DNA from 2 places in the Paenibacillus aurantius genome. Region 1 is predicted to be linked to the other one. Evidence: riboswitches for the same ligand, from Rfam matches in the RefSeq annotation. Region 1 holds a riboswitch; the other holds the start of a gene.
The links. A riboswitch is a leader RNA that binds a small molecule or an ion and turns the genes downstream of it on or off. The one in region 1 is predicted to bind ZMP and ZTP.
Positions count from the first base shown of each region.

Region 2: it holds a riboswitch for ZMP and ZTP, as region 1 does, so the genes downstream of both, MJA45_RS23820 (bifunctional 5,10-methylenetetrahydrofolate dehydrogenase/5,10-methenyltetrahydrofolate cyclohydrolase) here and MJA45_RS14305 (DJ-1/PfpI family protein) in region 1, are expected to answer to the same signal.

Region 1 is NZ_CP130318.1:3,167,213-3,174,570, forward strand. It holds gene MJA45_RS14290 (hypothetical protein) at 1-433, opposite strand, end outside; gene MJA45_RS14295 (AraC family transcriptional regulator) at 504-1,376, opposite strand; gene MJA45_RS14300 (GNAT family N-acetyltransferase) at 1,476-1,871, opposite strand; gene MJA45_RS14305 (DJ-1/PfpI family protein) at 1,914-2,531, opposite strand; ZMP/ZTP riboswitch at 2,592-2,671, opposite strand; gene MJA45_RS14310 (acyltransferase domain-containing protein) at 2,750-3,865, opposite strand; gene MJA45_RS14315 (DUF4082 domain-containing protein) at 4,040-5,902, opposite strand; gene MJA45_RS14320 (discoidin domain-containing protein) at 6,052-7,358, opposite strand, start outside.
Region 2 is NZ_CP130318.1:5,272,020-5,279,377, forward strand. It holds gene MJA45_RS23795 (SF0329 family protein) at 1-74, opposite strand, end outside; gene MJA45_RS23800 (hypothetical protein) at 266-1,555, opposite strand; gene MJA45_RS23805 (GNAT family N-acetyltransferase) at 1,665-2,168, opposite strand; gene MJA45_RS23810 (DinB family protein) at 2,161-2,655, opposite strand; gene MJA45_RS23815 (NUDIX domain-containing protein) at 2,733-3,194, opposite strand; gene MJA45_RS23820 (bifunctional 5,10-methylenetetrahydrofolate dehydrogenase/5,10-methenyltetrahydrofolate cyclohydrolase) at 3,225-4,073, opposite strand; ZMP/ZTP riboswitch at 4,135-4,213, opposite strand; gene MJA45_RS23825 (alpha-galactosidase) at 4,249-6,453, opposite strand; gene MJA45_RS23830 (MarR family winged helix-turn-helix transcriptional regulator) at 6,541-7,026, opposite strand; gene MJA45_RS23835 (cupredoxin domain-containing protein) at 7,169-7,358, opposite strand, start outside.

The DNA of each region.
Region 1 (7,358 bases):
ATCCTGGCAGCAGATCCGGGTACGGGGCTCTTCCCAGGGTAACGATGTATTCGTCCAGCTCCCTCCTCGCGGATTCCGGACGGGCTTCGTACTGGGCTCTGTTTAGGTAAAGCCCGCTGGAAAAACGGATATGTGTTGACCCGCTCTTCATTTCCAGTTGATACAGCTGTCCGACCCCATTCGGTTCTGTTCCGACCTTGTGTAATCGGATACTCTTCAAAAGGCTGGTCACCTTTCCAAGTGTCTCTTGATCGGTAATGATAAGCTCACGGCCATCCCCGAAACGAACTATCATCTCCTCGAGGCTGAACGAATCGCTGTCCCCTACAAGTAAGAATGGCTCGATCTTGTCTTTGCTATTCCCGCATCCCATCATTAGCACAAGGAAGACAGCCAGGATGACGCGAAATGATGGTTTTATGGGCATAAACATAACTCCACCCCTTTCCTAGCCTCAGACGTAAAAGGGATGGAGAAAGTTACCTGGAACCCAATGGCCAGGCTTATTTTTCCTGGACCGGGATCCAAATTTCGCTTTTGTAGTTGGGAGCTGTGGTATCCTTGTGCTCATTCCAGAGGATTTCCGGTCCTTCTTTGACTTCATAGCCTGAGGAGGGGAACCACTCCGAATAAATACGGCCCCAGGTTTCCTGTAGCGTTTGCGGGAAAGGTCCGATTGCTGTGAAGACCGCCCACCGGGAAGCCGGAACTTCCAGCTGAACCATCCCGGGACCGGCCTGCTCCGTGGTGGCCACACCGATATAATGGTCGCACTGCCCCTTTTCCTCCATCCTTCCTTCAGAAAAATTCGTAGAAGCGCTGATGATTCCGGCAGGCTCCATGTTAGACAGCTTCTTCATTTCCTCAATAAGCTTGGGCGTCAAACTTTGAGACATTGAGGCAATCTCCGGATTCACTCCGTCGAATACAACGGACACCCGCTTTTGGATCCCTACGATACGAAAAGCTTCTTTGTTCTCCAAACGGTAATTCATTTCTTCTCCTCCTTGAATGGTCAGCTGAAATCTCATCCGAGGGAAGGCTTTGAGGGAATGCCCGTGAATCCGGGCTTCCGAAGGTGTGATGCCATGGACCCCCTGAAAAGCCCGGGCAAAGGAATCTGGAGACGAGTAGCCGTACTTCAAAGCGGCATCTATGATTTTGAGATCGCCATGACAGAGCTCGTGGGCCGCCAAGGTTAACCGCCTGCGCCGGATGTATTCCGATAACGTAATCCCTGCCAGGAAGGAGAACATCCGGGTAAAATGATATTCCGAGCAGCAGGCGATTCGGGCAGCCTCCTTATAGTCAATCGTATCGGTTAGATTCTCCTCGATGTAGGACAAAGCTACGTTCCAGTTGGCCAGCAGATCCAAGACATTCACGCCTCCCTCGTTACCTCAAAGATAACAAAACTTCCTTTTCGTTTCCCGACAATGCTTGCACGGTTCTGTGGGGTTCCTCGAGTATGGTAATCATTCCGTTTCGAGCGATTTAACCAAGGTTAACCGATGGTAACCTGGTTGATAATAGTCTTTCTCCAGATGCACAGCCTGGAACCCCAATCGATCATAAAAAGCGAGCGCCGCCTGATTCCGCTCATGGTCGAGGGTATACAGGACAACTTCGTCATGTCCCCGTTCTTTTGCTTTTTGGCATATGGCAGCAATCAGGGAAGCCCCTACTCCTCTGCGGAGCCAATCCTTACAGGTTACAACACCTACGATTTCATAACGGCCTTTCGAATGCTGAAGAAGATAACCGGCATGACCAATCACTTCATTCTGTGCGTTGACCATCACGAAATAACCGCTGCTGTCATCGTTGGCTTCCAGGAAAGAGCTCCATCGGCAGGGATACTGTTCCCGGATGAAGGTGGGAAAGGAGAAAGAGCAGCAGACGAATCTCCACCTTCACCGCTCCTCTTCTTGTGGATCTATCTGCCCATAAACGTCGCCTGTCTGGCCAGCCTTGTAATAGGGATAGACCAGCTTCTTCTGAACCTGACGAACCGTCTCTGGATCCGTCAGATTCTCGACCATGAAGAGGCCCAAATCCACCGAGGCCGTGACGCCGCCTCCGGTAAAGGTATCTCCATCCCTCACCGCCCGGGCTTTTACCACTTCCGCACAATAAGGAACCAGCAGATCGTAGGCGGAGGGATTGGTGGTGGCTCTTTTGCCTTCCAGGAAGCCGGCTGCTCCCCATAGCAGGGCACCCGTGCAGACGGATACTTTATACGGCACAGACTCGGCGGTTCGGATCCATTCCACAAAAGCATCGTCTAACCGCAACTTCCTGGTCGCCATGCCGCCCGGCAGAAAGACCAGGTCGAATTGACTTAAAGGCGGCAGCACCAGATCCGCTTTTACCTTCAGCCCCCGGTCATCCTTCACTTCCGGTTGGTCGGCGCAGAACCTCCAGGTGACATTCTCCTTGATCTTCATAATACCCAGCCACGTGATTGCTTCGTAGAACCCCGCCAAATCCATAAACGTCATTCCGTCGAACAATACAAACGCCATCCTCATTTCTTCCACCTGTCCTTTCTTCGTTAAGAAAATAAAAAAAGCATTTGATCGAAGGATCAAATACTTTGCCCAGGCGTACGGCGGTTGTTCCATGCGCTCCCTCGTGGTCCTCCACGTTTACGCCAGTCACGCATTCCATATATTTACTTTTACTATACAAGGGAGATGGTTATTTTGTCTATGTTTTTTCACAGGATAGTCACGGCTTTGGGCCGCAGCTATGACAACGCTACGGAACCCGCCGGCTGTTCCCACAGTCTGAATCCCGCGGAGGACCTCATTCGATTTCCAAGCTTAACGTGCCGGATGATCGCTTTCTGCAGGGAGGTAACGGGTGTAAACTGATCAAGCTCCACATGGGGATCGTCGAAAACAAGTTCATAGGTTTGCCTCTCGTCCCCTATAACGGGAAGCGGCTTAAACATTCGTTGAAATTTGACGAGGTTGGACTCCGGAGGCAGGATGAGGGAAAGTGCGGGATCCATAATCCAGGATTTGCAGACGAACGCCTTAAACGGAATTCCTGGAAAGTATCTGGGAAAGAAACGATACGCCTCACGGTAAGCGTCCTCGCATTCTTTAAGGGAAAGCTTGCTGCCGGACGGGATGTGCACGTCCACGACGCGATCTCCTTTTCGGAGAACCACCCTCCACTCGTTCGGATCAAGGGCGATCGTCTCCCTCTGCACCGTTCCATCGGATGCGACCGGATGACCGACTAGCGAGAGGTCCGACTTCTGAAGAACCGGCAGCCAGGATTCCGCCTCCCTTCGGTTGTTGGTCCCATCCGGCAGGCCATCGGCCCGATACGGGACGTCCCCGTCGCATAACGTTATGATTTGGGATTCCCTGTTGCGGACCGTCATAAAAGGCCAGGAGTAGGTGCCGGTATTGAAGACAAGCCTGCCTAACCGGAAAATGCGGGCCTGGACGTGGCGCCTGAGCCAATTAAGTTCGGATAACCCCCATCTTCCGTTTCTTCGGTAATAGTCACGTGTATAAAGACCGCCGAATGCAAGCGTCTCCAGCGCAATCCGGTTTTCCATTCCCAGCTTGCGATAAGCCTCAAATGCCCGTTCGGCGCCGGAGACCAAGATAGCTAAGGGCCAGATCCCAGCCTGGTCCCCCAGCACGGGCACAGGGAGCGGCCAGGTGGAAACAGCGCCTGCCGTTCCCGGAGGTTGATGGAAAATGAGATAGGACCAGAATCGCGCGAGCAGGGACAATCCGGGATTCGCGCCGATAACGGGATAAAGCCCGGCTATCTCGGCCATCGCTTCCTGCGGTAAATCATAAATAAGGGAAGCGTTCTCCGGTATTTTTTGAAATGACATCTTGTACTCTCCGGACTCCACTGCTTTAAGATAGGCCGGCCAATGGTCCGGCCAGCCTGCTGGGGCAGGGCTTCCTGTCAATTCCTGCGTGAGGTGCTCCAAGTCCATCCCTGTTCCTTCCTCCTCGATGAACGAGAGGCCGCCGAGTTGCCGGCAGCCTCCCTGTTAATGGTTTTATGGTTTGAAGACGATGTCGCGCAAATAGTTGTTTCCATTAAACGTGCTGGTCGGTCTTGCTCCGAGCGTTGTCGTAAAGACACCCGCATTGGCCGTCCAGGACAGATGGTTCGCGTTGCTGCCGGAGTTGGTTAAGTCGCCGGCGACAGCGGCATAGAGCTTGCCGGAATCCGTTCCCGTCGTAACCGACACGGTATAGTCGGTATTCGCCGCTAGGTTGACGGGAGTGGCCAAATTGTACTGCACCCAACTGTCATTACCGCTAAACTTGAACGTGTACGGACCGCCGATGACCGTATTGTCCGAGTTTCTCCATATCCGGATGGTATGGTTTCCCGACTCCCCTTGCACCCCGAACAATCGAACCCCGGTTACCTGACCCGCAACCGAGGATGTGAACACCGTGCCGAGTTCATAGGCCCCTCCGTTGCCCCCGTTTCCCGTATCCGCCTTCACGCCGAACATATTCTCCGAAGTAAAGGATTCCGGATAGAAAATAACATCTCTTAAATAGTTCGTACTGTTGAAGGTGGTGGTCGGTAAAGTTCCCATTGTCGTGGTAAACACACCGGCGTTCGCAGCCCATGTCAGGTTGCCGCTGCTCCCGCCGCTGGTTAGGTCTCCGCTGATAGCAGCGTACTTATGCGACACATCGGTACCTACTGAAACGGAGACCGTGTAATTCGTCGATGACTCAATATATAGCGGAGTAGGCAGATAGAAGGTTTTCCAGCTGTTTGAGCCTGTAAAGGTGAAGTCATAAGGACCGGCGATCAAGGCTCCGTCCGAATTCCTCCATATCCTTATTTTATGGACCCCCGATTCCCCTGTAACCCCGTAAACCTTTACGCCCGCAATGTAACCGTTAGTCGCTGCCTGGAACTTCGTCCCGAGCTCCACTTGCTGTGAGCCTGTTCCCGTAGGTACCTTCGTTGCGAACATCGTATTGATCCCCGGTACCGTGTAGCCGTTCCAATAGCCGACATTGTCGTACCCGCCCTGCCGATTGGTATTAAACCAGAGCTTTCCGTCGGGGGCAACATTGACGGACTCAATCTCAATCCAGGTGCTTTCCTTAAGGCTGAAAGTCAGATTAAGATCCAATGAGATCGTTCCCGATGCTGTGGATATATTATGATAAACCAGTACAGCACTCTCGACCGGGGAACCGAAGGTCATAGGAACATAGATGCTGTCGTTACCGCTCCAATACCCCAACCCCTGATGCTGGGATCCCGTGTAGCTTCCAAGATCAATCACGAAATCAGGCGCTGCGGCTACCGCTATGGTTCCGCTGGTCGCACTCATGCTGAGCGATGCCCGGCGAAACTCCGTTCCCGATTTGAGGAGTAAATTTATAGTGCTGCCGGTTTGCCCCGTAACCTCAACTCCCGACATGGCCCAGAGTTGACCGGTAGGATCTTGAATATTGAACTCCCCCACTAGAAAATAGGTGTTTCCTACCACCTTCAGCTTCAACAGCTGAATAGTTCCGGGACTGTTCTTCAAGGTGGCGACGAAAAGATAGGTCACTCCGTCGATTACCGTGGCAGCCATATCGTTGGCATGGCTGAAATACGAAAGGATGGTAGTATTGTCGCTGCCATTCGTCATGAGCGTAGTGGCCCCGCTGGTCATGTTCGTAGAGTAAAGGGCCATTTGGGTATCGTTAGGTTCGACTTTTGCGGAATAGGCATAGCCGTTGGCCAGGGCCAATCCTTCCGTTGCGGTAAACACGTCATTGGGCAGCAAGGAGACCTGGGTATAGGTGCTGTAGGAAGCGGCACCGGCTGTGACGGGCATTAACGTGGTGAGGATCAAGACCAGTACGATGGCGACAAAACGCTTGATTATCTTCATTTCCTTTCCCTCCATTTGGAGGATTGCTTCTATAAAGCAATCCTAAGCTTAGTCAATAAAAGGGGAGGCACGTTTCATCTATGGATGGGGAGAGCACAATAGCGCTGCTCCCCATTTCTTGCTGGCTGCCTATTCGTTTTCCGGATGACCTATGGGGTAAACGCACGCCCCGGCTTTGGACTTAAATTAGTTACCGGAATGTTCGTGATTCCTTTCACGGGATATCCGGCATAATCATTCAGCGGCTTGGTCCCCGGCGTGTAGGAGATGGTAACGGTTCGATCGAATAGGACAGCCTGGGAGAGAGTCAGCTGAACCTCGTTACCGGCGGAATAAACCGAACGGACGACCGTGGGCTTTCCCTGTACCTGTACGCTAAAGTCAGCGGGATCAGCGGCTGCTCCGTCCGCCAAAGGTTTATCAAACCGTAGAACCATCTTATCGCCGTCTACCGAAGCGGTATCCAGGTAGGCTGGTTCTTGGAACCTCCACAGTTCCGAAGAGGTGGCGTTCCCGTTCGAGTCAATCAGCTTCACGAACCACTCGTTTGCGTTCCCCACTGCAACGGGTTCCAGCTTAATCGAGGCCGGACCGGTCTGTACGTTCGGGAGTGTCCCGAGCAGCTCATCGTTCCATTCCGTGCTGATGCCGAAACGGTCCGTCATCAGCGTCATCTCCCCTTTTGCCGTATCAAGCGGAAAGGTCGCCTGCTCCTTGTCGTCGGCAAAGAAATTGTAGTCATCCTTATAAGGAGAGTACGTGTTCATGTACATCCGCTTATTTTTCGCGTCGAACTGCAGCAAACGAATGTAGCCCAAGCCACCTTCCGGCCCCTCCTGATAGTCGGACAGTACTTCATAGACCACTTTCCCGTTGATGCGTTTGACATTGTAGAACGCGCCGTGATAATGACCGCTTACCACCATGAACACATTCTCGTTGGGGGCAATTACCTTCTCCATGATTTCTTTGCCGTTGACCCCATATTTGCCGCTTCCTTCAATGTAAGCATGAGTCCCCACAATGGCATAACGGTCTTTGTATTTGGATAATACGCTGTTTGCCCAATCGACCGTTTGTTGGTCCAGCCTTCCATACACCCCGAGATACAAGATAACAAAATCCATGCCGCCGGCGGAAATCAGATCATAATGATGACGGTTGTTGCTCAGGTCGCCTCCGTACCAAGGCTGCCCGGCAAACCGGTCGCGGCCGAAATAGTTCCAATAGTACTCGTAATCGTTGACATTATGGTTAATGTCGTGATTACCGGAAACCACGCCATACGGAATGCCGGCCTCCTCCAATATTTTCATGTTTCGGTCCGCCACTCCCCACTGGTCCGCCATGTTCCAATTCTGCACGAGGTCCCCGGTGTGGATGACATACTTGATCTTGAGCGGGTCTTTGTTGTCGGCAATCCAGCGGTTCATCTTCTCAAAAATGTTAGGATAAC
Region 2 (7,358 bases), 2.1 Mb from region 1:
CGGTATTCAACCCTTCCATATAACGCAGGACAGAGAAAACTCTCCAGATGTTGCTTCAATTTGCTCCAGGACATGTAATCCTCCTATGTGCCCATCTTAAAAACACATTTTTTTGTTTCTGTAGGTTTATCAGGCTATATGTTTCGCAAAGGTTCCTATTTGCTCACAATCTAGCGAATTGGTTGATCCTCGATGCCTGATCATTCTATAATTGCATAATCATATTATCAGGTTTAATTTATTTTTTTTTGCAAACAAATCGTGTTTATCTATTATTCAAATATTCATGTGCTATCTTTCTGCATACATCTTTAGGATCATGATCCGTATCTATTAAATATTTAATAAATATATCTTCAACTTCCGTACTGTCTATTGACGCCAAATAGCGAAATGCTTCCTCAAGTAGTACCTTCCAATTCGCATCATTGATTATTCGTTTGGCAAGTTCAATCGCTCTCTTAGGTTCTTGCAGTTCTAGTTTCTTAAAAATCATCTCTAACTCAAATTCTGCTTCCTCATCCCGCCTACCCATAACATCATGAACGCGTTCATCCGAAACATCTCCCGCCATATCCGAAAACGCGATTGATAAATAGTCAGGATAGATCCTCTTACCAAAATCATTTTCTGTGGTAGCTGTCTCATGTATCCATACGCACTGACAAGCACTAAGGAGCTCCTCAACCTCTTGAGTCTCAAGTTTCCATTTTCTCGAATCCATTATCTTTTTCAGATATTTATAAATCCTCTCAGGTTTACTAAATAAGTTAAAATCATATATTTCACCGCCAGCATAAATCTTATCTGGCTTTTTGTCTTGATTGAAACCCAATCCCGTTACTTTTACTATGGTTAAACAATCGATACTTTTATTTTCTATATAAGCTGCGGTTGCTCTATGATGTCCGTCTAATAATGTGCTCATGAACCCTTCGTAGTAATAAGCAAGCCCTGTCATGCTTTTACCGTGATTTAATTGATCTACGTAATGACTTACCCTTTCTTTATTTAAACAAGCAATACTTTGAGAGGGAAGAAGGAATTTGGGAGTACCAGAACTAATATGAAACTTATAATATACATCCGCTGTTGCCTTGTAGAGCTTCTTTGAACTGGGTAAATTCCAGAAAAAATTACCTTCTCCATCAGTGGGAATCATCTCGATGCGGGTTAACAAGTAGTACCCGTCTTCTAAGATTGATAGCATAGGTTTTATATTTTCAAAAGCAACCTTGATATCATTACCTACATTTTGTGAATGTTTAATGGTGTCAATTAAGCTTTGATTGACGTTCTCCCTGCCTAAACCCATACTTAAAACCTTAGCACATGTTGGACAGTACAACTCTTCACCGTAGCTGTTTATCAATGGTTTATTATCTAGCAACAAAAACCCATAGGTATCACCACTTTTATCCGTTCCGTACTTAGTGGTCAATTTCCCTGTCCCTTTGTTAACCCTGAAAAGAAGGGCATCATTCCCCCATCTATTATGCCTACCAGGCATTAGGGCTTCGTACTCTATAGGCTCCGATAAATTAAAGAATTTCACTTTATCACCCCTGAGCAATTTCACCCTATTTCTTATATTGTAAATTATTTACTGACTCCTGCAAAACAATGTCCCGCTCCGAGGTAAGCAGAGCGATGAGGGCCCCCCGTCAGCCCCCTTGCAGGGCATATTCATACAAGGCCGTAGGGTAGCGCCCGAACAGAAGGCGTTCGCCTGCCTTCCGGAACCCGGCGTACTCATAGAAGCGGCAGAGCTGGGGCCGGTCGGCGGCGCAATCGAGGCGGAGGAACGCTTTGTCCCGTCTTACCGCCTCCCGAATGGCCCAGCGAATCATTTCAACGGAGAGCCCGGTCCCGGCATAGGGCCTTCTCACGCAAAGCTTATGCAGGTAAAGGGAAGGACACCCGTCCGCATCGGCCCACGCCAGTTGATCCTGCTCCTGAAGGATCATGACGGCGGCGGGCTCCTTCCCCACGCTCCCCAAATAGAGCTCCTCCCTGCGGCAGGAAGCGAGCAGAGCGGTCAAGGAGACCTGCCGCTCCGACCACATCTCCTGCCCCCGGGCTCGTATCCATTCCGCTCCCTCCCGCAGAATGGATACGAAGAGCTCGAGCTCTTCGTCAGCCGGGTTCTTAACCTCTAAGTCAATCATTTTTTTGACTTAAACTTAAGCATTGTTTTTTGAGCAGCATGATTTGTCCTATATGATAGGCATTATGAATACATAAATTTGAGACTGCTCCCCACCATGGAGCATGGAAATAGGAGGGGATTTCCGTTAGCAGTTTAAGCTCCGTGCTTTCCTCAAGTGCCTTATTCCAGCTATCAAAAACGGTTTCCAGTCTCTGCAAAGTCTTCTTCCACTCCAGCTCATTGAGGGGATGCGGATTTACATAAAACGTATCGTCATTGTTTATGGGACTACTCCGGTCAACTAATTCCGTGTTATATCTTTCGAGCCATTTCTCATTCCAAAAAATTAGATGATTCACGATCGACCAAATGGATTGTTTGCTTTCATTCTCCCAAGCAGCTTGGCTTGCTTTTAAATCCATTAGAATCTCATGAAGAGGAAGAAACCAGCTCTTATCGTGATAACAAGCGTTCCATTGATCCAACAGAACAGATTTTATATTCATACCAATCACTCCCTTCTCAAGTTAGTTCTCGGTTCATCCGGATAACGTCAGATCGGATGCCCGTCTGACGGAGCGGGCTATTCCTCCGGCCGGTCATAATTCCGCCGGATGACCAGATGGACAACCTCCTCGAGGCCCCGTTCCAGCGCTTCCCAAATCCCCTCCGGATAGAGCGGTCTTTCCTTAAGCTCTTTAAGGGTTCGCCACGTTAACTGAATATCCGGGTGCTCCTTATGCGTGAGCGCCCCGCGGATGGCCGATTCCTCCACGGCGGCCCAATGCAGGACGGTGCAGTCGTGCCGCTGCCGACCGTCGAACTCCACCAGGCTCTCATTCAGGCACACCAGCGGGCCGACCTGAACGGGCAGGTCGAACTCCTCCAGAAGCTCCCGGCGAATGGCTTCCGCCGCGGTTTCCCCGAATTCCACGCCGCCGCCGGGAAAGCGGTAGAAGCTCTCCTCCCGGTCGCATTGGACCAAGTACGCTTCCCCGTCCGACCGCCGGATAATCGCTTCCGCTCTAAGCAGGGGACGATGCATCTGATTTCCTCCTCTTCGGATGTCCTTCCGTTACCGGTTACCGTATTTCTCCGCCGCTTCCACGGTGTGCTTAAGGAGTGTGGCGATCGTCACCGGGCCCACCCCGGCCGGCACAGGGGTAATGGCGGAGGCCTTCCCTAGGCAAGCCTCATAGTCCACATCCCCCACGTTGCCGGGGTTATATCCCGCATCCAGCACCACCGCCCCCGGCTTGAGCCAATCTCCCTGTACGAACCGGGGGCGGCCTACGGCCGCTACGACAATGTCGGCCAGGCGGACGAGGTCCGGGAGTCCCCGAGTGCGGGAGTGGCACGTGGTGACCGTTGCGTTCTCATTCAGCAGCATAGCGGATACCGGCTTGCCCAGAATGGGGCTCCGGCCAATGACGACCGCATGCTTGCCCTCCGCCTCGATCCGGTAATGCTTCATAATGGCCAGAATGGCCGCCGGGGTACAGGACGGGAAATCCGCCAGGCCAAAGGCCGTCCGCGCATAGCCAAGCGTCGTCACGCCGTCCACGTCCTTCTCGATGGAGATGGCCTCGAAGGCCTCCCTCTCGTCGATCGAAGCCGGCACCGGATGCTGCAGGAGGATGCCATGCACGGCCGGGTCCTCGTTAAGCTCCCGAATCGTCTCCACGAGCTCCTCCGTGGTCGTGTTCTCCGGAAGCACGACCCGCCTTGAGCCGATGCCGAGCCTCCGGCAGGCGTTCCCTTTCATTCTCACATACGTGGCCGACGACGGATCGCTGCCGACCAATACGGTGGCCAGGCAGGGGACGATTCCTTTTTCCCCCAGAGCCTGAATTCGTTCCTTTAGTGTCTCCTTGATGCTTTCGGCCACTTTGGTGCCGTCCAGCAGGAGTGCGTTGTTGGGCATGGTCTTCCTCCATCCTTTCCACCGATAGAATAAAAACACAAAGAGGCAAGGGATAGTCCCTTACCTCTGCCCAGGCGATCGGCGTGATAAGCAGGTGCTCCCCCGTGGTTCTCCACGTTTCGCCAGTTACACCTGCCAGATATTCCCTCTATTGTAACCCGAACATCCTCTTCCTTCAAGCGCCGTTTTGGCTTACCGCCTGCAGACGGAACATCACGCCGAGGAAATCCCCTTTCAGCACGGGAAGGGGGATCCCGACGTACATCAGATGATCGCCTCCATAAACCGCCCCTGACTCCAGTTCCATATAATCAAGGTTCGGGTCGAGGCCTTTCAGCTTCAGGCGCTTGATCGCCGGGGCCGCTTCCGACAGCGTCTCGAAATAGAAGGCCGCCGCCTCCTGCCGGTCCGCGGAGACGAACATCCAGGCCGTTTCGTTCCCTTCGAACGGATTGCGGAGCCGGTAGTGATCCCCGAATTGGACAAGCGGGCGGATCTGCTTGTACAGCTCAATCTGGCTGCGGATTTCCGTCTTGTCGTCCTCCGTCAGCCGGGTCAGGTCCAGCTCGTAGCCCAGGTTGCCCGACATGGCGACATACCCGCGCGTCTTGAGTGGCGTGATCCGCCCCACCTGATGATTCGGTACCGCGGAGACATGCGCTCCCATCGTGACGGGCGGATACACCAGGCTCGTCCCGTACTGCACCTTCAGGCGCATGACCGCATCCGAGTTGTCGCTCGTCCACACCTGCGGCATGTAATGGAGCAGGCCGGGATCGAAGCGCCCGCCTCCGGCAGCGCAGCTCTCGAACAGTACGTCCGGGAAGGCCGAGGTGATCCGCTCCAGCACATCATACAAGCCGAGCATGTACCGGTGGGCCGTTTCCCTCTGCCGGTCGGGCGGCAGCAAGGCGGAGCCGATTTCGGTCATGTTGCGGTTCATGTCCCACTTGACATAGCGGATCGGGGCACTGGAGAGCACTTGGCCGACGGTATCGACAATATAGTCCCGCACGTCGGCCCGGGAGTAATCCAACACGAGCTGGTTTCTCGACGTGGTCCGGGACCGGTCCGGGACGTGAAGACACCAGTCCGGGTGACTCCGGTACAGCTCGCTGTCCGGGGAGATCATCTCCGGCTCGAACCACAGCCCGAAAGCAAGCCCGTTCGCCGAGATCCGTTCGGCCAGATGCTCCAGGCCTTCGGGCAGCTTGTTCCGGTCGACGAACCAGTCCCCCAAGGAGGACTTGTCGTTATCCCTCCGCCCGAACCATCCGTCATCCAGAACGAACAGCTCAATGCCGATCTCTCCGCCCACCTTCGCGATCTGCCCCAGCTTGTCCGCATTGAAATCGAAATAGGTCGCTTCCCAGTTGTTAACCAGTACGGGCCTTTCCCGGTCGCGGTGGGTTCCCCGGCACAGGCGTTCCCGGTACAGCCGGTGATAAGTCCGCGACATGCCTCCCAGGCCCCGGTCGGAATAGACCAGCACCGTTTCCGGCGTCTGAAAGGACTCCCCGGGCTCCAGCAGCCAGCTGAAATCGAACGGGTTGATTCCGAGTGATACCCGGGTGGTGCCGAACTGCTCCACCTCCGCGCTTGCCAGGAAGCTGCCGCTGTAAACGAGGCTGAACCCGTACACGTCCCCGCTATCCTCATCCGCCCCTTTGGAGAGCAGCGCCATAAACGGATTCTGCTGGTGTCCGCTTGCCCCTCTCCGGCTTTCGATGGACTGGGTTCCGGGAACGAGCGCGCGCCGGTGAAGATGCCGTTCCCGCAGGACGGCGCCCGAGAGCTGCAGCAGGTCGTAGTCGGAGGAGGACATATCCACGCTCATGCTCATGGTCCGAAGCAGCTTCAGCCGCCCGGGGCCCTCGTGGGCGAAGCGGACGCTGCGGGTGATGGCGTCATAGTGCTCGAAGACCGTATAGGTCAAGATGACCTTCAGCCCGATGACTTCATCCGCCAACTCGATCTCGAGCGTCTCGGCTTCTTCCGGAGCCTCGGCGTAAGTAGCCGGCAGCCCCTCCAGCTTCGGCTTGCCATTCAGCAGGCGGTGGGCCCGGTATTTCAAATCGGTCACCGTCGAGCCGTTTTCGAGCTGAACCTGAAAAGCGGGGAGCCGGAAATCCCCCGCGCCGTAGCCCGGATACTCCTGCGGGATTGTGTCCGGCGAGTAGGTTTTGTCGGTTACGTCGGGAGTAGGGGACGCGGCGGAGCGGGCCCTAAGCTGCAGAATCCGGTCCAGCCCCGTCGGGCGGATCCTTTTGCCCCAATACAAATGAGCGAGGGTTCCCCATTTCGTGACTTGAAAAAGATAGCTGGAAGATTTCGTCTGCAGATGATAAATGTTTGCTTTTCCGTCAAAGTGCACAGCCAAGTCGGACTCTCTCCTTCTCTCTCTGTTTTCTCTGTCTTTCGCTAACCCATTCGCTATCGAAAGGGATATTCCTGCGAACAACGGCTATTATCCATCCAGCCTGCTGTCCGGAGAGCCGCCGGCTACGGAATCCGTCCCAGCCGTCTCCGCTTCAATCCGGCTCTGAAGCAACGTAAGCGTCTGCCGGAAGACAGCCAGCTCTTCCCCGCTTAAGTCACGGGAAACAAGCCGATTGACTTTATCGGGGATCGGCTGAAGCCTCTCGATGAGCCCCATGCCTTCCTCCGTGAGAAAAACCAGAAAGGAACGCCGGTCCTCAGGGTTAACCTGCCGGCGGACGGCCCCTCTCCGTTCGAGGCTGTCGAGGGTTCGGGTTATGCTGGTTTTGTCCTTATCGGCCATGACGGACAGGTCCTTCTGGGAAACCCCGTTCGTTTCCTGCACATGCTTCAGCACATTCCATTGCTCGGGCGTGATGTCATAGGGCTTCAGGTGAATGGACATGAGATACTGCAGCTTGCGGTTGACCCGGTACAGATGCAGGGCCAGCTGTTCCGAAGGGTGTTTCTTCATGGGTTTCGTTCTCCTGGTTCTTGATTAAAGATTTTGTTTTCACTATGACGGCTTCTGGAACGGTTTGTCAAGCATCCCAAAACAAGGGTGGCGGTGACCGAAAAAAGAGAGCCGCCCGCGACGGCCCTCCTCCGCTTGTCTCTTATTCCACGATGAGCTTGCCTTTCATCTCGGCATGTCCGGCTCCGCAAACGACCGAGCAGTGGAATTCGAATGTCCCGGCTTTGTCCGCCGTGAATTCGGCCGAGCCCGGCTGCTTCAAGTCGACATTGAACTCGGGGATAGCCAATCCGTGCATGCCCTCCTTGTTGTCGAGCGTGATCTTCACCTTC